4 regions of the Paenibacillus sp. EKM10P genome follow, and region 1 is predicted to be linked to each of the others. Evidence: riboswitches for the same ligand, from Rfam matches in the RefSeq annotation. Region 1 holds a riboswitch; each other region holds the start of a gene.
The links. Region 1 has a riboswitch for cyclic di-AMP ahead of HFE01_RS19335 (TrkH family potassium uptake protein). Riboswitches for the same ligand answer to the same signal wherever they lie in the genome.
Positions count from the first base shown of each region.

Region 1 (6,206 bases):
CCCGCAAATCCCTCGGCAGATGCCTTCATCATCCAGTACAGCCTGTAAAAACTCCCAGTTCTCGTACTTGGTCACCAAACCAGCAGATTCCCAGCGCCGCACCTGCTCATCGAGAGCATACAGGAGCTGCTGTCCTGTCGTCGCACCAGCGAAGGCTGTCCGATGATGCTGGGTACCGCCAAAGCGGCGGAAATCAAGCAGTCCTTCCGGTGTCCGATTGAACATAACACCCATACGGTCCATGAGATGGATGATTCCCGGAGCCGCTTCGCACATCGCTTTTACCGGTGGCTGGTTGGCCAGAAAGTCACCGCCATAGACTGAATCATCAAAGTGAATCCAGGGTGAGTCTCCCTCACCTTTGGTATTTACCGCACCGTTAATGCCGCCCTGCGCACAAACGGAGTGGGATCTTTTTACCGGAACCAAAGAAAATAAATGAACGTGGACTCCCGCCTCTGCTGCCTTGATCGTAGCCATTAGACCTGCCAGACCGCCGCCCACGACAATAATGTTGGATGCTGCCATTTCTGCTCACTCCTTCTTTTCAGGATTTGTACTAAATCCCCTTTTACACTCCAAAATAGAATCTCAACAGGATGTATCATTTAAGTAACTCATTTACAGTAGCTGTTTAAAAGCGCTGCATTGCACCAAGGCTGTTGCCGTTTCCTGAAACTCCGCGCTGCGGAATGCAAGCAGGGAAGCAACGAAGCCGATCGACACCACCACGAACAGGGTCATACAGATATAGGAAGATACTTTTTGGGCACGGGGTCCCACGGTAATCCCCCAACTGACCATAAATGCCCACAGTCCATTAGCAAAGTGAAAAGATGCCGAAACGACACTGATTAAATACAAAATAAAATAGACCGGGTTCGTCACTATACCATGCATTACGCCGCCTAGCTCCTCATGAGTTACATTACCCAGGGCCACCTGAAAGCGTGTGTCGTATACGTGCCAGATAATAAATACAAACGTAATGACGCCAGAAATACGCTGGAACAAAAAGCGCCAGTTACGCGAATAGCCAAACCTTTTGACGTTCGGGTCAGCCTGATAAGCGATATACAAGCCATAGATTCCGTGGAACAGTAATGGCAAGTAGATGAATAACGTTTCTAATACAATAACCAGCGGCAAACCATTCAGGAAGGCCACGCTGCGATTAAAACCTTCCTTGCCGCCCTCCACCGCTGTGAAGTTCGTCACCAAATGCTCAACAAAAAATAGAGCCAATGGAATGACGCCAAGAAGCGAATGCAGCTTTCTGGAATAAAATCCTCTCATCTAGGTCATGCTCCCTTCTCCCAATAATTGCGTTTTCAATAGTAATATAACATATAAAATGACAGTTCCCGACAGGGAATGTTCAACAAGGTGTCCCTTATAAGGAAAAACAAAAGTGTGAACATCTTGTGTCGCTTTCATGTTACTCCTTTTCGGCTTATAATGGAATTGCAATATACGTATTAATTATTATGTCTTTTTTGCATATAGAGAGGAAGTGGAAGATTTGTTTGAGGATTTGAACGCTTTTGCCGTCATTGTCGAGCAGTCCAGCCTGAATAAAGCCTCCAAACTGCTGAATTTGTCCCAACCCGCCCTGTCTCGCAAAATTGCCAAGCTGGAGGAAGAGCTGGGTGTCCATCTCTTTGATCGTCGGGGCAAACGGCTCGAAATTACATCGACGGGCCGATTTGTATATACTTTCGCGCTGGAGCAACGGCAACGTCAGCTTCGCTTCTTACAAAAGCTGTCTCAGCACAAAAATGAAGCCCAGAGCATGCTTACTCTGGGCGCAAGTCTTACGACACTCCAAACGACGTTGCCTACCCTCGTCGAAGCTTTCATGAGCAAGCATCCTCAGACTGAGCTAAAGCTGCTCACCGGCAAGACGCATGAAATCGTTGCCTTTGTACGCGACAAAAAAGCAGACGCCGGCGTTGTCGGGTCTGCCATTCATGAAGCTGGACTGCGTTGCATTCCGTTATTTGACGATCATTTGGAGCTAGTCGTCCCCATCGGACATGAATTAACTGTCAAGACAGGAACGGCTTCAATGAAGGACTTGCAAGGATTGCCGATGATTATTTTCTCCAAAGGAACCTGGTACCGCAGTCTGACGGATGACTTGTTCCAGCGTAGCGGCATTATGCCGGATATCCGCATGGAAATCGACTCCTTCGAGGCGATTGTACGCCTGCTTCCCACCTGCAAGGCATCCGCTTTGCTGCCCAAATCCTATTTGCGCAGCGAACTGCTGCGAGATAATGGACTTACTGCATTGTACTTGCCTGATTTGAAGGAGACACGCCGAACGACCTCCCTCATCTACTCAGAAACGGCCGATCTCGGCCCAACAGCACGACGCTGGATTAGCGAGACACGCGCATCGTTTGCAGGCTACCGTATGGTATAGAGGATTTAACCCTCTTCATTGACATTAACGACCTCATCCTCAAAGCGGCCGATATTATCATTGGAGCCGATAATGACCATAATATCGTCTGCTTTCAGCCGATCCATAGCTGTCGGTGCGATCAAGATACCATTCGCCGTATGAAGCGCCACGATGCTGCAACCAAAGCGGGTGCGCGCATTTAATTCTGCCAACGTTTTGCCATTCAGACATGCAGGCACATTAAGTTCTACAATGCTGTATTCCTTGGACAGCTCCAAATAATCGAGCAGATTAGGCGTGACCAGCTGATGCGCTACTCGAATACCCATATCCCGTTCCGGATAAATGACTCGGTCCACCCCAAGCTTCTCTAACGCACGCCCATGCAGCACAGATATGGCTTTGGCTACGACTTTTCTCACACCCAGCTCCTTCAGCAAAATGGCGGTCAGGATGCTTACCTGAATATCATCACCAATCGCAACAATGCCGCAATCGAAATTACGTATGCCGAGTGACCGCAACGCATCCTCATCTGTAGCGTCTGCCACGACAGTATGTGTCAGAATCTCACTCATACTGTCCACAACATCCTCATTCCGATCAATGCCCAGCACCTCGCACCCCATATCCACCAATTGCAAAGCCAGGCTTGAGCCAAACCGTCCCAAGCCAATGACTACAAACTGCTGCGTTTTCATATCTACTCGAAAACTCCCTTACCCTATAATTATTTTACCTTCTGGATGACGATACAATTCCTTACCCTTTTTCGGTCCCAGTGCATAAGCTAGCGTGAGTGGACCCAGCCTGCCTGCAAACATCGTCAGAGTAATCACCAGCTTGCCTACAACTGTCAAATCAGGTGTAAGCCCCATGGACAGTCCTACCGTACCAAAGGCAGACACCGTCTCGAACAAGATCATCAGAAAATGATGATCTTCGGTTGCGGACAGAATCATCGTCACCCCAATCACGAACAGCAACCCCAGCAAGGTAATAGTCAAAGCCTTATAAATGCGTGCCTGCGCAAGTCGGTACCGGAACAGCACAATGTCTTCCCGTCCCCGCAGCATCGAAAACACCGCTCCAATGAGCAGAGCAAATGTAGTGGTCTTAATCCCGCCTCCAGTGGAGCCAGGCGAAGCCCCAATAAACATGAGTATGATGATAAAAAACTGCGTAGCCTGCCGCAAGCCTGCAATGTCCAGCGTGTTGGCACCTGCGGTGCGAGGGGTAACGGACTGGAATAAAGAACCCAGCAGTTTACCACCCCAATCAAGCGAGCCAAGCGTCTTCGGATTCGTAAACTCAAATACAAAAATGACAAGCGTCCCGACGACAATCAGAGCAGCTGTCATGCTGAGTACCACCTTGGTATGCAAGGATAGTCTCTTACGCTTGCGATAATCTGCCAGGTCAGACATCACTACAAAACCAATACCACCCGAAATAATGAGAAACATGGCTGTAAAATTAACAATCGGATCATATACATAACCTGTCAGGCTGCGAAATTCACCGAACAAATCAAAACCAGCATTATTAAACATGGAAATAGCATGCCATATTCCAAAATAAATCGCCCTGCCTACAGGCATATCAAACGACCAGCGAATCGAAAAAATGATTGCACATACGCCCTCAATCATCAGCGAGTACCATAGCACCTTACGGATCAATCCGACAATCCCTTCGACCGAGGTCTGATTCATCGCTTCTTGCAAAATAAGGCGCTCCCGCAAGGAAATCCGACGTTTGAACACCAGCGCGATCAAGGTAGCCATGGTCATAAAGCCAAGACCACCGATCTGGATCAGCGCAACGATAACGATTTGACCAAAGGTTGTAAAAAAGAGCCCTGTATCCTTAACGACAAGCCCGGTTACACAGGTCGCGGAAGCGGCAGTAAACAAAGCGTCTATAAACGCAAGTGGTTTTCCTGTTGTATTAGAAATGGGCAGCATTAACAATAAACTACCTATTAGAATGATAATGGCAAAGCCTGCAACGAATATTTGCGGTGGAGAAAGCCGAAGCCAGCTTGCATTGGGATTCATTTATTCATCACTTCTCCTCCTTGGTGAACTATGAGCATGGAGATCGCTCAGCTCATAAAATCACCAATTCTTTTCAGTTTCTTTTATAAATCAGAAAAGTATCCGCAAAGCGGGATACTTTTGCCTTTCAATACTCACTACACTTTATACGTAACTACCTCATGGAACGTTTGATGACTTTAAGGCGGGCAGCAGCGAAGCGGTCCATTTGAATCTGGAGAAGCGATAGCGCTCGCCTTTGACTCTGAATTTTACCCTTATCAAGGTCTAGAAAATCAAAAAAATTCAGTGGCAACAGCGATTGGAAGATCAAATGGAACGCGCAGCGTCCTTAACTCAGCAAACTTTTATTCACACTTATACACACAAAAAAAGACACCGGAAAACCGAGTGCCTGACTTGGTTCCTGCCCACAGCCTACGAGGTTAGCTGACGGATTCGGGCAGCACAGTATGCCCTATTTACACTTCCGGTCCATCAGGATCGGCTGTAAAATTCACCCCAGTAACATGGTTCCCCCGTTTTCTCACAGAAATTCGGCTTAAATGTATGTCATTACCCATATATTTCATAGGCATTGCCTCAAGATTATAATCCTTCTCTATCCAGATCACAAAACCGATTTCGCCGAAAAAACGTGAAATTGGCTTTAATTTGCGATTGGGCATCGCTTAATCACAGCTTATCTAATTTTATTAAAACTTTAAAGTGCTTTCACTCTGTTTTCATGAATATCGCTGGTCTGTTGGCGGGAACCTGTGCAGTATGATATCTTTAATGGATGTTCTTATTTACAGATTAAGGAGGAAACTCATGAATCCTATCGGGAAACCGGTCGTGCTCACGGCCAACTTCAAAAAATTAGGCTTGCTGGGCGGGGTTGGCCTGATTTGCTTTTTTATCTTTCAATTGCTTATTCCCTCGCTTAGCAATCCAAGTCCGGAATCATTGATGAATGCAAAGGTCATCAGCAAACAAGAAGCGATCGTACACGCATTGGACTTCGCCCGTTCTGAGCTGGGCTATACGGAATCACAGCCAGAGAAGCCTGTCGTGACCTATCAGGCTGAAACAGATTTGTACGGTTATTTATCCAGAGAAAAACTGCTTCAAGCGTACGATCGTACATGGAAAAAAAATTATCCTTATGAAACCTTTCGGGTTGATTTGCCTGACTCCTCAGCGAAGGGCAAGCTGCAAATTCATGTGGATTTATCCACTGGGAAGGTCGTTAGCTTTAAGCGGATCACCTCCAGCACCAATTACACACAGGCTGATGTTTCTACAGATGAACAAGCACGAAGCAAGCTTGTACGTATAGCTGAGGGCGACATGACGCTTGAAGCCAAGGAGCAGGCTGCAGCAAAATGGATCAAACGCTTTGGCTTTAAGCCATCGGAATTGAAGCTTGCGACCACTGAGGGGGAAGGTGGATTAAAATATACTGTGGACGAAAAGAAAATCGGCGCCTCGGTCCTTACGCTGGCTTTTACCTTTGAAGATGGGGATGTTCGCTCGTTTACCCAAAGCTTTGCTGCCCCTTCATCCTATACCGACTATGTTAAAAATCAAACATACTGGGCGAATTGGATGACTTATGCGGGTTATGCCCTATTTAGCTTTGTCCTGGGCGTACTTGCCATTGTGTATGCGTCACTCACCCGACGACATACTTCATTTGTACGCGGTATTGTTCTGTCCATTGTTTATTTTATTGCTAGTATAGCTGGGACCAT
Region 1 covers NZ_JAALET010000009.1:127,037-133,242, reverse strand. The annotation lists gene sdhA (succinate dehydrogenase flavoprotein subunit) at 1-528, opposite strand, end outside; gene HFE01_RS19350 (succinate dehydrogenase cytochrome b558 subunit) at 622-1,296, opposite strand; gene HFE01_RS19345 (LysR family transcriptional regulator) at 1,523-2,428, shown strand; gene HFE01_RS19340 (potassium channel family protein) at 2,434-3,111, opposite strand; gene HFE01_RS19335 (TrkH family potassium uptake protein) at 3,130-4,470, opposite strand; cyclic di-AMP (ydaO/yuaA leader) riboswitch at 4,870-5,022, opposite strand; gene HFE01_RS19325 (CPBP family intramembrane glutamic endopeptidase) at 5,284-6,206, shown strand, end outside.

Region 2 (6,206 bases), on a different contig from region 1:
CGACGAGCAAGATCCACATTTTGTGCTTTTGCAGCCGTATGAGCCTGTTCTTCGCGTTTTTTCACCAAAGCTGCCTGTTCTTCGTATTGCTGTTTAAATCTCTTTTCAATAGCAATTTGAGCGGCTACCGCTTTCTCTGCGTCTTCCAGATCCTCTTGCATATCACGAATGTATTGATCCGTCATTTTAACTGGATCTTCTGCCTTGTCGATAATGGCGTTAATGTTAGACATCGTAAGATCTCTTAATCGTTTGAAAATAGACATGTGAAGTTCCTCCTAGAATTGAATGCTTAAATTTTAAGCTCTGTACACATGTTTACGCAAGCTTTGCATAGAGGTTTCAAAAATATCTAAAAACCGCGTAGATAAGGCTCTGGAATATTTGCCTGTACTTTTAGCGCCCGTGATGCATGCAGCGCCCAATAGGGATCACGCAGCATGGCACGCCCTATGGCTACCAGATCAGCTTCATTGTGCTGAACGACTCGGCGGGCATCCTCATAATCATCCAATAAGCCGACAGCAATGACAGGCACATTCAGTTTCTCACGGATGGTATGAGCCAAATCCACCTGATAACCAGCACGCGCAGACGGACCTCCGCTGGAACCAATCGGACCCTCACCACCAGAAGAAATATGGAAAATGTCTACACCCGCATCACGATATCGTTCCCCTATGGCTGCTATGTATTCAACATCATATCCGTCTTGGACATATTCTTTGGCAGATATCCGCATTAGCACAGGCATATCAGCAGGAAGTACCTCTTTAACAGCACGTATCACCTCAACACCAAACAGTGATAAATCCTGCCCATACTCATCTTCTCGAGTATTGGTTAAAGGAGAATGAAATTGATGGATTAGATAGCCGTGAGCGCCATGAATCTCTACCGTGTCAAAACCAGCTTCTACCGCCCGGCGCGCCCCCTCTTTGTAGGCTTGAACCAGTTCCTTGACTTCTGCTCGCGTCAAAGCGTGCGGCTCTTTAAATCGTTCACTAAAGGGGATCGAAGACGGGCCTACAGGTGGCTCAGCATCTTCAGCCTTGCGTCCGGCATGGCCTAATTGAATGGCAATTTTGGCACCATACTTGTGGACTTCCTCTACCATTTTACGATATGCAGGAATATGTTCATCACTCCAAATGCCCAAATCACGATCCGTAATGCGCCCATTCGGATGAACCGCTGTCATTTCCACAATTATGAGTCCAGTCCCTCCTACCGCGCGACTCACATAATGGACATAATGCCAATCCGTCGGTTTGCCGTCCTTGGCCTCCACGCTGTATTGGCACATTGGGGGCATGACAATCCGATTTCTTAAAGAAAGCCCCTTTAATTGATAAGGAGTAAACAAGTCGGTCACTTTTATCCATCCTTCCCTCAATTCCAAGTCTGTAGCATTATGAATAGCATCCCCATTATACACCAGCTGTCACGGTATACCGAATCCTTTGTAAGGCTAAAACTTACGAAAATGCTCCAGTTTTCATTCATGTTTAGGAGAATATGCGCGTTTACTTCGTCATCTTCACGGATATCCGCTTCATGATGTGCTTCTCTTCAGTCGTGTAGGACTTCACTCAATCACCAGCATAATTTTAATAGGACAGGTACATAATAGCTGAGAGCACCACTAGGTACCACTGCACGGAAAGGGGGAATACAAATGCGGTACAGGGGAGTGTTGCCATGTTTAGCACTGTTACTAGCATTTTCAAGTTTTCCCGTTCACGCTGACACGCCTCCCAACATCGGAACGCCCCATCCCAAGGAAGCTACTGTCGCTACTTCGGTATATCAAAGTAAAGATCGAGCTACTCCAACATTAGCGATGCTACGAAAAAAGCATGCGGACATTTTTAAAATGTGCGGCCCGCACACCCGCCAAATTGCCTTAACCTTTGATGATGTGCCCGATTCAAGGTATACGCCGCAGGTTTTGGACGTATTACACGCAAACGGTATCAAAGCTACGTTTTTTATCGTCGGCCATCGTGCGGAAAAGCATCCGGGGATCATACGCCGCATCATCCGCGAGGGTCATGCTATAGGAAACCATTCCTATACTCATCCGGATTTCAGGAAGGCCACACCAGAACGCTTTCGCCACCAGATTACAAAAACAGAACGCATTTTAGAAGCCAGCGCAGGTTTTCGGCCCAGATTGATACGACCACCCTATGGTGAAATCACGGAGCCTCAAATTCAGTGGGCGCGTCGTCATGGGTACATGATCGTCAATTGGAATGTGGACTCTCTAGACTGGAAGGGATTGAGCAAAACACAGATTCAGCGTAACGTGATCCCGGCTACCAGACCTGGCTCCATTATTTTAATGCATGCAGGTGGAGGTCAAAGTTCCAACTTGCAAGGTACTGTCCAAGCTTTGCCGGGTCTAATCCACTCTTTAAAAGCTAAGGGCTACAAGTTTGTCACAGTCCCCCGGCTACTTCACACATCGGAACGAAAATAACAGTATGTCTAAGCCTCGTATATACCAACAACGTAAAAAGGCTGCCTTGACGAGCAGAATGCTTCTGCTTGTAAGACAGCCTTTTTTAGCGATAAACGACCGTACTGATAAGAAGTCGTCCCAGTTATATGTTGTGTGCTATAATATTAAGTTTACATAATATATATTATGTTTAATGAAATCAAATATATGCACAATGCTATTTATCAATAACGTACAGTTTCACATTTTGGAAGCCGAAGTCGTTCACGAATGATTTGTTGCCAGGGATAAAGATATCAATCCGCTTTCCGGTAATAGCGCTGCCCTGATCACGGGCAACGGCTACAAAAGAATGGTCTGGCAAGCCGGGATGGGAATAGCCTGTAACTAGCACCTTTGTTCCCATAGGAATGACTTTCGGGTCTACTGCAATTGTACCCAGTTTAAGCGGATTACCGTAGTAATCGACTGCACCCCATTTGCCATTTTCATCAGCTGCGGCTGAATATGCTGTTGCTTTAACATCAACAACTTTACTGTAATTGAATGTTTTGCCCCATGCTTCAATTGTTGGCCTCTCATTCGCTGGTGCTTTCTCCGTAAGTAGCTGTGGTTTCGAATCCGAAGCCGCCTTCACACTTTTTTCGTCTGGCACTTTAATTTGTAGACCGGCATATATGTTGTTGGACGCAATATCCGGGTTAGCCTTCGTCAAGTCATCTACCGATACCCCATAACGTTGAGCAAGCAAAAAGAAAGTATCGCCTTCTTTGGCAGTATGAAGCGAAGCAGCATTTGCTACTCCAGCTGTCTGTGCCAATCCTGCAATCGCTGCGGCAAGCACCGCAAATTTCATGGTTTTTCCAATATGTTTTAAGTGTTTCAAAGATATGTACCTCCTCTGTTGTGCCTGCGAGGTTAGCTGTCGGATTCGGGCTCAGGAGAAGCCCTATGCTTGCGCAATTCACCCCTAGGTCATATTCCATACTTTTTATGATGTATTGGAACAATGGCCGTTGTTACGTCCCCCGCACTTCCCATAGTTTGAGTCCAGCACCTGAGTATTTATTATCATAAGTGCTGCCTCGGTAAGTTTTGGCTTACTGCATAATATCACAATTTTGTAACCTTATCTGCATGAAAATGTTGGGAACCTTGAACATCATACTACACTCATTACAATTTTGTCATTAAGAATCCGTTTTTTGTTACGAAAATATGGAGATATGGTGACAAAAAAAGAAAAGCCCTCCGTGAACCATCGTCACGAGAAGGGCTATGTCAATATTTTATAAAAGCATTTTCTTACAGTACTTTAGCAAGAAAGTCACGAGTACGATCATGGCTTGGAGTACCAAAAACTTGCTCAGGCGTGCCTTGCTCTATAATTTGGCCGTTGTCCATAAAGATGATCCGATCCCCTACTTCACGGGCAAAGCCCATTTCGTGCGTCACGATCACCATCGTCATGCCGCCTTCAGCGAGCTTCTTCATTACATCTAGAACCTCTCCAACCATTTCAGGGTCCAGAGCTGAAGTAGGCTCATCAAACAGCATTACGTGCGGCTGCATAGCCAGAGCACGTGCTATCGCTATACGTTGCTTTTGACCGCCAGATAACTGGTTCGGGTAGGTATTCTTCTTATCCTCAAGCCCCACGGTCCGCAGGAGCTCCAACGCAATTTTCTCCGCTTCTTTCCCCGATTGCTTCTTCACCTGCGTTGGTGCAAGCGTCAGGTTCTGCAGTATTGTTTTATGCGGAAACAGATTAAAATGTTGGAAAACCATCCCCATCTTCTCTCGAGTCGCATTAATATTATGACCACGGGCCGTAATCGGCTCACCCTCAAACAAGATTTCCCCTTCTGTTGGCTGTTCCAACAGATTCATACAACGCAAAAACGTACTTTTCCCCGAACCACTCGGTCCGATGATGACGACTACTTCACCCTTAGCGATATCTATATCAATGCCTTTTAAAATTTCATTTTTACCGAACGATTTACGCAGTTGTTTAACGGTGATCACTGGCTCTCAACTTCCTTTCCCATAAACCCAACAGCTTGGATAAGCTGAATGTCATTACAAAATAAATAGCCGCTGCGATTACGAACGGGCTTAATCCTTCATAGGTAATATTCTTAATGACCTGAGCTTGGTACATAATATCCACCATCCCAATGGTCGAAATAATAGATGATTCTTTAATGATCGTAATGAACTCATTACCAATAGCAGGCAATATAGATTTAAATGCTTGCGGTAAAATAACGTGACGCATCGCTTTGCCTCGTCCCATCCCGAGCGAGCGGGCAGCTTCCATCTGTCCACGGTCTACGGCCTGAATACCAGCACGGAAAATTTCAGCCAAATATGCCGAACTATTCAGAGACAACGTAATTATACCGGACTGGAGTGGCGTAAAATTAACACCTAACGTCAAAGCAACTCCATAATGAATAATCATAAGCTGCACCAGCATAGGTGTGCCGCGCAGTATCTCTACATATGCGGTACCTAGCCACTCGATAATACGAATACCACTCATCCGCAGCAAGGATATGATCAGCCCAATAATGAATCCGAACAGTACTCCGAGCGCAGACAGCAATAGAGTGTAGCCGATACCCGTAGCGTAGAAACTGCGATATTTCAAAAATATATCTACAATGCTATTCGAAGAAACCTGTCTGTCAGCAGACAGTGCACTCGCTTCTGTAGAAAATTTCTCAATCGATCCGTCCGCTTTCAGGCGAGCCAACGTTTTATTTACTGAAGCAAGCAATTCCGCATTTCCTTTACGGATGCCTACAGCAGTTTCTGCTCCTTCATCTTCAGGTACTGCTTTGGCAAGTGTTACGGTACCGTCTAGCGTGTATCCTTTAGCAACGGTATCTTCGATTACAACCGCGTTGATACGCTTGGTCCGAAGCTGGAGTACCAGATCGGATATTTTATCCAATGAGGTTACAGAAGCATTAGGCACTTTTTGCGCAATTTCTTCCTGGATACTCCCCTTCTGCGCACCGAGCTTCTCTCCTTTTAGAGCAGCCATCGTTGAATATTTGTCTTTGTCCTCTGGACGTACCATAATGACTTGCTTGGAACGATAGTATACATCCGAAAAATCAATGCTCTTTCTGCGTTCATCCGTCGGTGTCATACCAGACAGCACCAAGTCTACGCGACCACTTTGCAGAGCAGGCAGCAAAGAGTCAAAACTCATGTCCTCTGGGACCATCTCTGCATCCAGATCCTTGGCGATTTCCTTGGCGATTTCAACATCAAACCCGACAATGGTATCCTGACCGTTAATAACTTTGTGAAACTCATACGGCGGGAAGTCAGCACTCATACCCACTACAAGTTTTTTCTGTGGCTTTCCTTCCGATCCGTATGCAGTGAGCATAGGAAGACCAGCCAACAGCAAGATAACCGCCGTCAAAACCAGGGCGGTAAAACGATATGCCTTTTTCAATCTTTTTTTCTCTCCTTAAATTCTTTATAATAAATAAGATTGTGTCATTATAAATGAATATGCATGATTATGCAATGAATGTTATAGTACAATTTTAGTATATCTATCGCAGTACCTACATTACAGCATATATAAAGGAGTTTTCAGCATGAATTTTAAACAGACCATTCAACACACCATTGAACAGCATGCCGAGCGGTTTAAGGACATTTCGTTGTATATAGGCGCAAACCCTGAACTTGGAAACGAGGAATTCCTGGC
Region 2 covers NZ_JAALET010000002.1:183,309-189,514, forward strand. The annotation lists gene HFE01_RS05805 (PspA/IM30 family protein) at 1-266, opposite strand, end outside; gene HFE01_RS05810 (NADH:flavin oxidoreductase/NADH oxidase) at 353-1,375, opposite strand; gene HFE01_RS05815 (polysaccharide deacetylase family protein) at 1,679-2,485, shown strand; gene HFE01_RS05820 (3D domain-containing protein) at 2,685-3,353, opposite strand; cyclic di-AMP (ydaO/yuaA leader) riboswitch at 3,360-3,533, opposite strand; gene HFE01_RS05825 (amino acid ABC transporter ATP-binding protein) at 3,773-4,495, opposite strand; gene HFE01_RS05830 (ABC transporter substrate-binding protein/permease) at 4,482-5,945, opposite strand; gene HFE01_RS05835 (M20 family metallopeptidase) at 6,094-6,206, shown strand, end outside.
Region 2: linked by a shared signal. The riboswitch ahead of HFE01_RS05820 (3D domain-containing protein) and the one ahead of HFE01_RS19335 (TrkH family potassium uptake protein) in region 1 are both predicted to bind cyclic di-AMP.

Region 3 (6,206 bases), on a different contig from region 1:
ACACTTCACGCAAATCCAGCTTTAACACGTCTCCATGGCGAACCTTTACATGCTCGTAAGGGGCCAGCACTTCTTCAAGAATGGGCAACAGCCGCTGGTCAATCTCAACAGCGGTAACTGCCTTAGCGGATTGCGCCAATTTCTCGGTCAAAGCTCCAATGCCCGGACCAATCTCAAGCGCGCCCTTTGTATCATCCAATCCGGCAGCATTTACGATCTTGCTCAGAATATTTTGATCAATCAGAAAGTTTTGTCCCAGACTCTTTTTGAACGAAAAACCGTGCCTTTGAATAATTTCCTTCGTACGCCGTGGTGTTGCTATATCTTGAATCCCTGTCATACGGATATCACAATCCTTCACTTTCGATTTGTGCCAGCGCACTGGCAAATTCCTCACGACTGATCTGAAATACAGAGAGCCGCTTATGTAGCTGCTTTCCGTTACAATAGCCAATACCCAGTACATTCCCCAAGGCCATACGGCGTGCAGCAGCATTGGGGTGGGTAATAAGTCCAGCGTCAATCAGGTCCGCCATTTCAATCAGCGGTTCGGCGCCTTCCACTGTCGTATGTACCCGCGCGAGAGCGTGTCTGATGGCTTCCGGGGAGGCATTCTCCACGCCAATATCCCCTTTGCGTGTCGCCTCTGCCTCAGGTATAAAAGCCTGCTTGCAGCCGGGGACCTTGGAGGCGATAATTTTACGGATACGCTCCCCTGCATGATCGGGATCAGTTAAAATAATGACCCCCCGCCGTTCCTGTGCCAATGCAATTTTCCGCAGCGTCATTTTATTAATGGCTGAACCGCCAGTTTCTATCGTATCTGCTTCGACAGCACGGCGAATGGCTACTGTATCATCCCGGCCTTCCACCACGATCACTTCCTTGATCATCTTCGTTTCCCTCCACTGCTACACAGCAACATATATTATCTTTCCCTGCTTTTGAAAACAAAATAAGAAGAGGATATCCTCTTCTTAGCATGGCATAACTATGTTGTTAATACTATCGCATTGTCCTCAACATACACAACCTGTTTTAGTTGATTTCCGGCTTTACAGGTCCGATAACATATACGGTTTTACCGTGCTTACGACCAAATTGGTTAGCCCGGCTTAAACTCTCATAATACACATCGATTTTGTGGCCTTTAATCGCGCCACCGGTATCCTCCGCACGGCGGAAGCCTACCCCTTCAATATACACCCACCAGCCGATGGGAATTACATTCGGATCGACAGCGATGGTGCGTCCTTCCGTGACACGCGTGCCGGAGGCGGTACGTGTACCGATACCTGGCTCCTGGGCAGAGTACGCCGTCATGGAGACATTTTGTAAAACTTTTTTATAATTAAAATTAATACCTGCTTTACGGACAGCGCTGCCCGAACTAACCTTTGTAGCCTTAACCGCATCTTTAGGGCCGATGGAAGCAGCTAGAAGGACCGGTTTTTTCTTCGTTCCTACCGCAATTACCTTATCTACACGATTTTGTGCGACTTCCTTGTTGACCAGCTGTTTGGACACCAATTTTCCATCATGGTATACCTTTTGAACATGCTGGACTACCACACCCGATTTGCCACTTTGAATGACTCGATTATCGCCTTTATAGAGACTTGGATCTGCCGTTTTGATGACCTGATAAGGCACTTGTTTTTTCTGTTCGACCTGCTGTTTCTTCACACGGACGATTTTTATGTCCATGTTAGCTGAAACAGAGGCATCCAACGCAGGGTAAACTTTATCCGTTGATGATAATTTATAGCCCGAAGTGCGAATGGCACCCTCTACTGTATTTTCTGTTGTGTACAGCTTTTTCGTCTCATTGCCTGAGGATACTTTAACCTGATTGGCACGTTTAATGACTACGCGATCCCCATCCTGTACTGCCCCGTTTAGCGGCATGGAAATTGTATCATGCGGCTGAAGTGAAATAGAATGCTCATTGAGCAAATCTTGGAGCTTGGATTCCCGGGTTTCTACCGCAGATGCCTTACCATCGATGACAAAAAAGACTTGTTTTTTAGATTGCGTGTACATCAGAATTGAAATCATAATCGTTAGTGCGATTAGAAAAATAGCAACCAAAGCAGCCTGGCGCACATTCTCTTGCTTCCAACGTAATACGTAAGACATGCTGGATGAGCGTGACTCATGGGTCTCCTCTTTTCGGAAAATGCCCATTTCCTCCGTCCTCCTTACATAGCCCGCCGTCTGGAGTAAGACATAGTTGATCGTTGACGTGACTATAACAGATTTTCTACAAGACAAGCCCGTACTGCGACTGTCCTGCACCATGTACCCGTCTTCGCGGCATGCTGTCCTCCCCTGTTTAACCACAGTATGATGACAGATTTTCTTTTATTCACAACAAAAAAAGCCAAAGAAAGAGACTAGAGAGCTCTTTCGTGGCTTCCGACATGTGTGAATATGCGGGAAAACTCATGCACGAGATGGCTTCTCTCTTGTTACGCTTACGGGGTTAGCTGTCGGGTTCGGACGTAGAGAGTCGCCCTAGCTTAGGTCAACCGCTCATGGCGGTCGCCTTCACATTCACCCCGAAGACCCAGAAAGAAATCGAAATACGGCTTCTCTACCTGTTCAATCCCATCCAGGAAATGAATTTCGGTCGAGCCGACTACTGAAGAGATAATATCTCTTGCATATACGCCGGACGTACTGTAAGCCATATCGGTTCCCCCGTTCCCTGTAAAAGGGACTCAGCGAGACTGGTTCATGAAATGATTTGTTGATGTTTACACTCAACAACAATTCACTGAAAAGATGATATCCTGTTTCCATGCATGTTGTAAAGCAGGTTTCAAGTACATTTTTCAAAATATTCGGTTAAAAAATTGTAATATTCTTGAGTTTCCTGCAACAAAATCATAATTAGCTCCGTCTATCTCTTTATTTTGATTGATTTCTTCGCTTTTTCACTGAATGTCAAATCGTTCCAAGGCATTTTGGGTCGTAATGGATACCAATTCCTCCACCGTAATTCCCTTAATTTGGGCGGCTGCCTCTGCTACCAATCTCACATGTGCCGACTCATTTCGCTTCCCACGAAACGGATGAGGCGTCAAGTAAGGCGCGTCCGTTTCAATAAGCAGACGGTCCAGGGGTACCTGGGCTAGCACCTCTTTTGGCTGCTTGGCATTTTTGAACGTTATGGGCCCGCCGAAGGAAAGGTGGAAACCCATATCCAGCACCATTTTAGCTGTCTCCCAACTCCCAGAAAAGGAGTGCATGACTCCGCCAATCTCGCCCGCCTTTTCCTCACGTAAAATCCTCACAATATCTTCATGTGCATCCCGGTTATGGATAACAATTGGCATGTTGAGCTCACGTGCCAGGCCAATTTGATTTCGAAGTACCCGCTGCTGCACATCCTTTGGTGATGTATCCCAATAATAATCCAGACCGATCTCTCCGATCGCTACAACCTTTTTATGACTGCATAACGATGCAATCCATTCTAAATCACCCTCCTGCATTGTAATGGCATCCTGCGGATGCCATCCAACGGCTGCATAAATAAAATCATACGTCTCAGCCAGCTTCATGGTGGATGGAATGGTCTCACGATTAAATCCGATATTGATCATCCGTGTTACTCCTGATTCGACAGCACGTGCTATAACTTCTTCACGGTCTTCGTCAAATTGTGGCGCATCTAGGTGAGTATGAGTGTCGAACAAATCCAAGGTTTTCATCTCCTTTTCTTACTTACATTTCAATATATTTGTCTATTGTTTGACAAAATAATTCCTTATTTCGGCAGGAAGCCTTTCTTTTACCCCGTTCAATTTATTCTGGGGAAAATACATGTGATATTTTCCTCGGTGAATGCCACTTATTGAGCGTACAATTTCTGAAACTTCGGATATTTCCCGTACCTCGCCCTGACGTCCAAGCAGTAAAATCTGGTTGTCCGTTGAACCGCCCTGCCGAAACACATCATAAGGAAGATCTGTCGGAAAATCAATTTCAAGATCATATTCAGGATGCAAGCCAGCCTTTTCCAAAGCCTCTCGAATATGGTCAACGGTATCTGTATCCATATTTTCAATCTCTACATATTTATACAATCTACGATCCATAAAACGGCTGCTCAAATCACTTAAAATTTCGTCCTTTTCTCGTTTCCATTGGCTAAATACCGTCTGAATCAAAGACTCATCCAGCATCAAATACTGCTCCACTGTTAGCTCTCCTTTTAATAGATCTGGCAGCGGATCTAGCAGAAAACCAAACTCATATCCGTTTTTGAACAATTCCTTAGCTCTCTTGAAAATTTTACGTAACAGGATTTCTGAGCTGCGTGTTACAGGATGGAAATAAATTTGCCAGTACATCTGGTAGCGTGACATTAGATAATCCTCTACTGCATGCATACCCGACTCTTTTACGACAATTCTCCCATTGTGAGGGCGCAGCAAACGTAAAATACGATCCAAATCAATTGTTCCGTAGTTAACACCTGTTGAATGAGCATCCCGCAACAAATAATCCATACGGTCAGCATCCAGCGGGCTTGTTACCAAGTTGACAACAATCGGCTTATCATACGTTTTGGCTATAACCGCCGCGACCTTGTGGGGCAACATCTCATCAACTTGCCGTAGCACAGCGTTGATCTTCGTGTCCCCCAGTACAATGCGGCATGTCCAATCCTCATGGTTCATATGAAAGGCTTCTTCAATTGAATGAGAAAATGGACCGTGCCCCACATCGTGCAACAAAGCGGCACACAGAGCAATCAGTCTTTCTTCCTTGGGCCAGTCGGGAAAATCTCCACGTTCAAATTGAGAAATAATACGTCTCGTAATCTCATATACGCCCAGTGAATGTGAAAACCGGCTGTGCTCCGCTCCATGAAACGTAAGATAAGATGTGCCTAACTGCCGAATGCGTCGTAACCGTTGGAACTCCGGCGTATTGATCAATCGCCATATCACAGTATCCTGAACATGGATGTAATTATGTACCGGGTCCTTAAAAACTTTTTCTTCACTGAGTGGCTGGTGCAAGATATCAGCTCCTTTAATATTCGGAATAATGGATTAAAATACAATAAAATCCTAAACATCTTCCCTTATTCGACACCGTTTGTCGTATTTTGTCGAATTATCACTTTTCGACATTTCCAAATCTACAATAAGGCAAATCATCCGTAAAATAAGGTAAGGTACATGGATAAAGCTCTTTGTTCTAAATACTTTTGCATAATTAGGCTGTTACTACTTTTTTTAGGTTGACTGTTTTGGGAATCGTTGGTATAGTAAATATCAGAAAAGAGAAAATTTTGTCGAATCATGACACTTATATTATTTTAAACGGCGAGAGGAGCCTGATTTATTATGATGAAATCCACTGGTATTGTAAGAAAAGTTGACGAGCTCGGACGTGTTGTTATTCCAATCGAATTGCGCCGTACCCTGGGAATCGGAGAGAAAGACGCTTTGGAAATTTACGTTGATGGCGAGCGCATCATGCTTAAAAAATACGAGCCTGCTTGTATCTTCTGTGGCAATGCTGAGAACGTAATTTACTTCAAAGGGAAAATTGTTTGCCAAGATTGCATTTCTGAAATCCCAACACCTGTGACAAACTGAGAATTTTAGTATATAATAGACTTATCAGAGATTGTTAATTCTAACCTTTTTCATATATACTCCTTGTTGCCTTCCACGGTTTGAACCCAACCGTTGGAAGGCCCTTTTTTGTTTAGACACGTATTCATAAGAGTGCGTTGTACACGTCCCTCTTGGAAATTGAACGGTCTGTGGCTGTACGTTTCATGGCATCCTTGCGAGTAAGCCCCTCTGACTCGTAATGCGCGACGTGAGACTCCAAAGATAAGTCCTGCCACCATGCCTGACGCTCCTGTTCCTCTTCCTCTTCGTTTTTCCCCTCAACGACCAGACAATATTCACCAATCGGTGGGTTCTCCTCTAGTTTTGCAAGACATTGCTCCACTGTTCCACGCACCCATTCCTCATGCAGCTTGGTCAGTTCACGGGCAAGTACTACGTTGCGTGATCCTAATGTTTCCTTTATTACTGTCAATGTCTTTACAATACGGTGGGGCGACTCATAAAAAAGAATCGTGCCATGGGATACCTGAAATGATTGTAACAACTTCTCTAGATCCTTTTTCTCCCTTGGTGGAAATCCAGCGAAGGTAAACCTCTCTGTAT
Region 3 covers NZ_JAALET010000016.1:80,309-86,514, forward strand. The annotation lists gene rsmA (16S rRNA (adenine(1518)-N(6)/adenine(1519)-N(6))-dimethyltransferase RsmA) at 1-340, opposite strand, end outside; gene rnmV (ribonuclease M5) at 348-893, opposite strand; gene HFE01_RS23870 (3D domain-containing protein) at 1,039-2,187, opposite strand; cyclic di-AMP (ydaO/yuaA leader) riboswitch at 2,459-2,739, opposite strand; gene HFE01_RS23880 (TatD family hydrolase) at 2,940-3,710, opposite strand; gene HFE01_RS23885 (HD domain-containing protein) at 3,753-5,036, opposite strand; gene HFE01_RS23890 (AbrB/MazE/SpoVT family DNA-binding domain-containing protein) at 5,367-5,621, shown strand; gene rsmI (16S rRNA (cytidine(1402)-2'-O)-methyltransferase) at 5,746-6,206, opposite strand, start outside.
Region 3: linked by a shared signal. The riboswitch ahead of HFE01_RS23870 (3D domain-containing protein) and the one ahead of HFE01_RS19335 (TrkH family potassium uptake protein) in region 1 are both predicted to bind cyclic di-AMP.

Region 4 (6,206 bases), on a different contig from region 1:
ACAGGACCACTCCGATTAGGATGGCTCCAAACAGCTTGTTGTCCGTGCGCAGTGTACCCATTGTCACCGGGGTCGGCGCTTTGGCATTCAACGAAGCCGCCACAGCCAGCAATGCAATCATGGATACATATCGTCCAAAGAACATAACCGCTCCTGTCGTAACGTTCCAAAACACGTTGTTATCCGAAAGACCTTCAAATCCCGAGCCGTTATTTGCCGCAGATGATGCATATTCATAGATCACCTGAGTCAACCCGTGATATCCGGGGTTAGAGACCGCATCGTATCCCCAATGACTCATAAATGCAAGCGCAGTTGGAGCAAGAATAAGAAACGGATGTACCAAAATGGCAATCGCAATCAGCTTCATTTCCTTGCCTTCAATTTTCCTACCCATAAATTCCGGGGTTCTTCCGACCATCAGTCCGCATATAAACACTCCCAGAATCGCATACATCAGCATATTCATCAGCCCGACGCCCTTGCCGCCAAAAATGACGTTTAGCATCATTTCTCCCAAAGCAGCCATACCACCTAGCGGGGTCAATGTATCATGCATATTATTGACCGAACCTGTCGTTGCCGCCGTTGTGACCGCAGTGAATAATGCCGATTGTCCAATGCCGAAACGAACCTCTTTCCCTTCCATGCTTCCCTGAGATGCATCCATACCCAGTGCCTGAATTAACGGATTACCTGTTTTCTCCGACACATACGTTATGGTTAGAAAAATAAGGAACAAGACCATCATCGAGCTGAAAATAATCCAGCCCTGCTTGCGATTACGGGCAAACAATCCAAATGTATACGGCAGCGAAGCCGGCATTACCCACATTGCCAAAATTTCCAGTACGTTCGTCCAAGGATTTGGATTTTCAAAAGGATGCGCAGAATTAGCTCCCGCAAAACCGCCCCCGTTCGTACCCAAATGCTTGATGGATTCCAATGAGGCAATGGGTCCCATAGCAATCTGCTGCTGTGTACCACTTAAAGTCGTAATATCCGCCGTGGGTTGTAGCGTCTGTGGTACTTTTAATCCCACCAGCACCAGCGTAAGTACAAAGGCAAGCGGCAGGAAAATCCGTATGTTGGCTTTAATAAAATCTTGAAAAAAATTACCCAGCCCTTCACCGCGCCGCGTCAATCCCCTCATAAAAGCCGCAGCAACCGAAAACCCCGAAGCAGCCGAAGTAAACATCATCATCGTGACGAACGCCATCTGTGTCAGATACGTAAGCCCGCTTTCTCCGCTATAATGTTGGAGATTCGTATTGGTCATAAAGCTGATTACCGTATTAAAGGCCAATGATGCTTCCATATTACTGTTCCCAACCGGATTGCCCGGGAGTATAGCCTGCAAGCGCAATAGCAGGTAGCTGATCCCCACAAGCACCACATTGGTTGCAATGAAACTCATAGCGTACGTCGTCCAATGCATGCTGTCCTGTTTCTTCAAGCCTACAGCCTTATAAATCAGCTTTTCCGTTCCACCAAAAATCCGATCCGTCCGATTCGGTTCATTCGAGAATACGTGATACATATAGGTGCCCATCGGCTTTACCAAGAGCAACAATATGATGATCACAATCCCAATTTGCAGTAGCTCCATCCTCTATTCCTCCTTAAAATGCTCCTGCATTTGGAACAACAGACCTGATTCAGACCATCCATTGAGTGCACACGTTTGCGAAAATCTGCATCTCTGATGCTGCATTCTTGATCTGCTGTTCCCGCCTGCTCGATCCTATAGTTGACTAGAATTTTTCAGGATTCAGGAGTGCGTAGATTAAATACACGAACACAATAGCCGTAAGTCCTAGCACAACGATCATCCTCTTCGCCCTCCTTTTGAGGTCTGCGCATCACACCAGCGTACAAACAGCAGTATCACTCCATAACTCACAGCCATTACGAGCAGCATGTATAAATCCATCATGTTCATACCCTCCGTATCGCTTTTCAGATTGCCCTTTTGATTCCATCATAAAATCATAAACCAGCTATGTTATAAGTGCTTATCCGTTCAGCAGGAAACCCACCTCTCCGTTCAATGTGTAGATCACATGGTCCGCTCCCAATCCCCGATAAATTCCTTGTGGATTACAGCCGTGCGTAATAACATAGATCAATTCTGATGTTAGTGGCCGACATATTTGCAGGAAACGGCAAGTTAGATTCAAGCTGTTTTCGAACAAATACACACTACCAATTTCTTTTTTAGGAAAATTCCATTTTCCCGCTTGCATCGTATTGATGCGCACAATGTGCTCCACACCCATTTTTTTGAGCTGTCGTTCCTCCTGGGTGCTATTTGTGAGAACTGCAAACGCCAATTTTTTGAACATAAGCAATTTCACAAAACTTCTGCCCGCTTCATTCGGTGCAGTGACAATAATTAACCGACCTTCCATCAGTAGCTCCTCTCCCGGTATAAAAAGACAACAAAAAGAAGCCGAAGGAAAAAGGCTTCCTCCGGCTTCATACATTCCATGATAAAATAAACCATGGCTGCACACGGCGGTTTGTTGCCTCTCCCTGTACGCTTACGAGGTTAGCTGTCGGATTCGGACGTGAGAGTCGCCCTATTTACGGCACTTGGCCGGAAAATTCACCCCATGAGACACACGGCTTGCAAAGCCGTATATACTCGTTGGTTCCCCCGCTTTTGCAACTGCAAAATTCAGCGCTTTAGACAATTCGTTGTTGCTTCATTGTTGTTAATTTGAAATTACGTCTTGAATCATACACCCGTGCAAGGAAGACTGTAAAGCTCAACGGCAAGGCTATAAATCACCCTTTAGAGCATAGAAGATTAAGGATAACGCTTACAACCAACCTATGCTTCTCGTATCTCTCTAAAACTCTGTATTTCGCCTCTTTTTGAAAATGAAAGGCATGTCAATATTGGCGTAGGGTATGGTACGGTTGCCCTTTATTTATAAAAAAGAAAGAAAATGCGCTATATGTACTAGATAATTATCGAATGAAGCCTTTTTTATGAGAAGAAACACCTCAATTTGCTCCATTTGAAGTGCGATTTACCGTTTTGAACAAAAGACGATTTTACAATGCACAATGTCTGTAGACTCTTCTGGACTTGCAACCCCTTGTTGAATTGTTCACAATTTAATTGTAGAATATTGAATTAGGAGGGATATCATGAGCGTATATAAATATGATGCACAGACCCTACAAGGGGCACAAATTCCGTTATCCACATACGAAGGGAAAGTTCTTCTTATCGTGAATACTGCCAGCAAATGTGGGTTAACCCCCCAGTACAAGGCGCTACAAGAGCTATATGACCAGTATCATGAACAGGGGCTCGAAATTTTGGGATTTCCCAGCAACCAGTTCGCCAAACAAGAGCCGGGTTCCAGCGAGGAGATCTCCGAGTTTTGCCAACTCAATTACGGAGTGACTTTTCCCATGTTCGCCAAGACAGATGTTAACGGTGATCAGGCACATCCTCTATTTCGCTACCTGACCCACACTGCTCCAGGCGTATTAGGCTCCAAAGCGATCAAATGGAATTTTACTAAATTCTTAATTACACGAGAAGGTAACGTATTTAAGCGTTATGCGCCGCAAACCACTCCAGACAAGCTTGTAGGAGATATTAAGAAGCTTTTGCAGAAAAACTGACAATCTTTATGCATTACAGTTAACGAGCGGTCCGTTGTCCATACGACCGCTTCTGTGACGGGAGGATATGACGAAAAGTATTTAACAAAAAAAGCATCCCTTCACGTAAAACGTGTCAGGATGCTTTTTCAACTGGGTATTGCATATAATGCGGTCGAGAGGACTCGAACCTCCACGGGCGTACGCCCACTACCCCCTCAAGATAGCGTGTCTGCCATTCCACCACGACCGCATGTCATAATGTATTGAGGCAACAGATTTATTATACTCTCTCAGCAACAATTTGTAAACAAGAATATTATAATTATTTTCAATGTAACTTTATATAACATATATAAGCAATAAAATTATTTAATTTGACATAACTGAGTTCGAAGTGTAAATATATATTACATAAATATTTGAATTATTATTATAAAAATAAGATTTGAGTCAAATAACATCACACAAATATTCACTTCAAGGAGGCGAACCGTCCTGCATAAAGGTAACCGGTTGCTAAACTACGCATTATTGTTGGACCCTTCCCTACCTATTGGTGGTTTCACCCGTTTCTACGGATTGGAGGAGCGTTTCCGCGCTGGACACCTGAACAGTCTACAGGATCTGAAACATTACATGCGAGACGATTGGTATCCTCAAATCACAACCCTTGACGGCATGGCCATTAAAAGTCTGTATGCAGCCATCCAGCAGAATGACGGTTGGCGGATCGCCCTTATTGATAAAATACTGCACACCCAACATCCTTCCTCGCAGCATGTAAAAGAGTCGCGACTTTCTGGCCAGCGACTGCTCAAGCTCACCAAGGCTCTCTATCCTTGGCTCGCATTTGACCAACTGGAAGACACACTCACTCAATACAATGCAATTGGCACACTCGCTACTGTCCACACTTGGATTAACTCCCTCCTCGGAAGCGATATAGAACAGACCATTCACGGCTATTTTGCCACAGCGGTATCCTTCTGTATCGAAGATGCCTTTAGACTGCTCAATCCTCCTTATGAGGAAAAAAATCCTCTTATCGATCATATGACCAGCGAGTTGCTTACCACCTGGAAGAAGATTAACAAACCTACGCCAAGCTCATATCAGCGCCATCTTTTCCACAGCCATCGGACCAGCTCCTACATCACTCAGCCACCCTATATGAGCCATAGCAGCCAATTGAATGCATCCAGACCCTTTTCCTCCTCCGTCCTATTTAAACACCTTCCAGCATCCCTCTGATGCGTCGTTTACCAATCTAGCAGTCACAATAAAAATACTCTGCCCTTTTCTCAAGCGGCAGAGTATTTTTATTCATGTATCCCAAATTCACACCAATAACAGACCATAGTCGGATTATTTTCACTTTTTGCACTTAATTAAGTAATTATTTTAATAAAATAACGTATTTAAGATTGTATAAACACGTATAAAAGTGTATCATAGTTTTAGATGGTTAATTCTAACATGTTTACTGATGATTATTATATCACACCAATTATTCCGCAAGAATCCGTAAGGGGCGATTTCTCTTGAACAACAAAATGCCTGTCACCTCCTTCGGGTGGGCCATCAAACAAAGGCTTGTCGAGCTTCGACTGGATCAGAAAACATTTTGCGAGACACACAACATTCCGCCTTCACGCTTGTCCAATCTGATTCACGGCACCCGCAAAGCACAAAGGTACAGAAAACAAGTTGCTGCAATTCTGAATATCGACGATAACGATTATAAGGAGGCGACACCACACTAAACCGAACAAACATTTTAGCAACCAATGCGTCGCCATATTATCAGGAAACCAAATAAACCCGTAAACCGAACCCTCAGTTCGTTTTACGGGTTATCACCCAGGCGTTTAGCCATAGATTATTCAAGTTTTGTTTTGTCCTTCTCTCTTTTTTGCTTACGGTACTTCGCAAATTCAACGTATTCTAAAATAAAGTTCTGTTCTTCTGTATCAAGATCTTCAGCCTGGCAATTCAGTGGCCCCATCACCCCAAAAAAATAAGCAGCCTTCTGCTCCTGAAGCACGCCTTCCCCCGGCTTAATCCCTTTCATCAACCAGTCGAGCGATACATTAAAAAAGTCCGAAATCTGAATCAAATGGGCGGTACCCGGCGTTGTTTTTCCCCTTCTCCAATCACCGAGATTCCCTGAGCTAATTTTAAGCTTTTCACAAAATGCCTTCTTGGTCATTCCTCGATCCTTAATTAAAGCTTCAATCCGCTGATAAATAGTTTGATCTCCCACAACGTTTCCCCTCCGACACTGTAGCTTTTTCTAATTAATTTTCAATTGTACATATTAGAATGTCCTTATCAAACCCCACAGCAAACATTAATCAGTAGTTGAATTGGGCTGGTTTTTCTCTTTACGAAAGCGGGTAAATTCAATATACTCAAGTATAAAATCTCTTTCCGCCTCACTTAGCGATCCCCCCTGGCAATTCAGTTGCCCTGAAGCTCCAAAAAAATAAGGGTCCTGCGACTCCTTCAGCACCTTACTCTGCACGTCTCGACCCAGCATAATCCAATCCAGACTAGCGTCAAAAAAAGAAGCAATTTCT
Region 4 covers NZ_JAALET010000001.1:458,091-464,296, reverse strand. The annotation lists gene kdpA (potassium-transporting ATPase subunit KdpA) at 1-1,609, opposite strand, end outside; gene kdpF (K(+)-transporting ATPase subunit F) at 1,755-1,832, opposite strand; gene HFE01_RS02050 (hypothetical protein) at 2,016-2,411, opposite strand; cyclic di-AMP (ydaO/yuaA leader) riboswitch at 2,525-2,696, opposite strand; gene HFE01_RS02045 (glutathione peroxidase) at 3,160-3,645, shown strand; tRNA gene HFE01_RS02040 (tRNA-Leu) at 3,795-3,877, opposite strand; gene HFE01_RS02035 (urease accessory protein UreF) at 4,141-4,878, shown strand; gene HFE01_RS02030 (Rha family transcriptional regulator) at 5,169-5,390, shown strand; gene HFE01_RS02025 (helix-turn-helix domain-containing protein) at 5,507-5,890, opposite strand; gene HFE01_RS02020 (helix-turn-helix domain-containing protein) at 5,978-6,206, opposite strand, start outside.
Region 4: linked by a shared signal. The riboswitch ahead of HFE01_RS02050 (hypothetical protein) and the one ahead of HFE01_RS19335 (TrkH family potassium uptake protein) in region 1 are both predicted to bind cyclic di-AMP.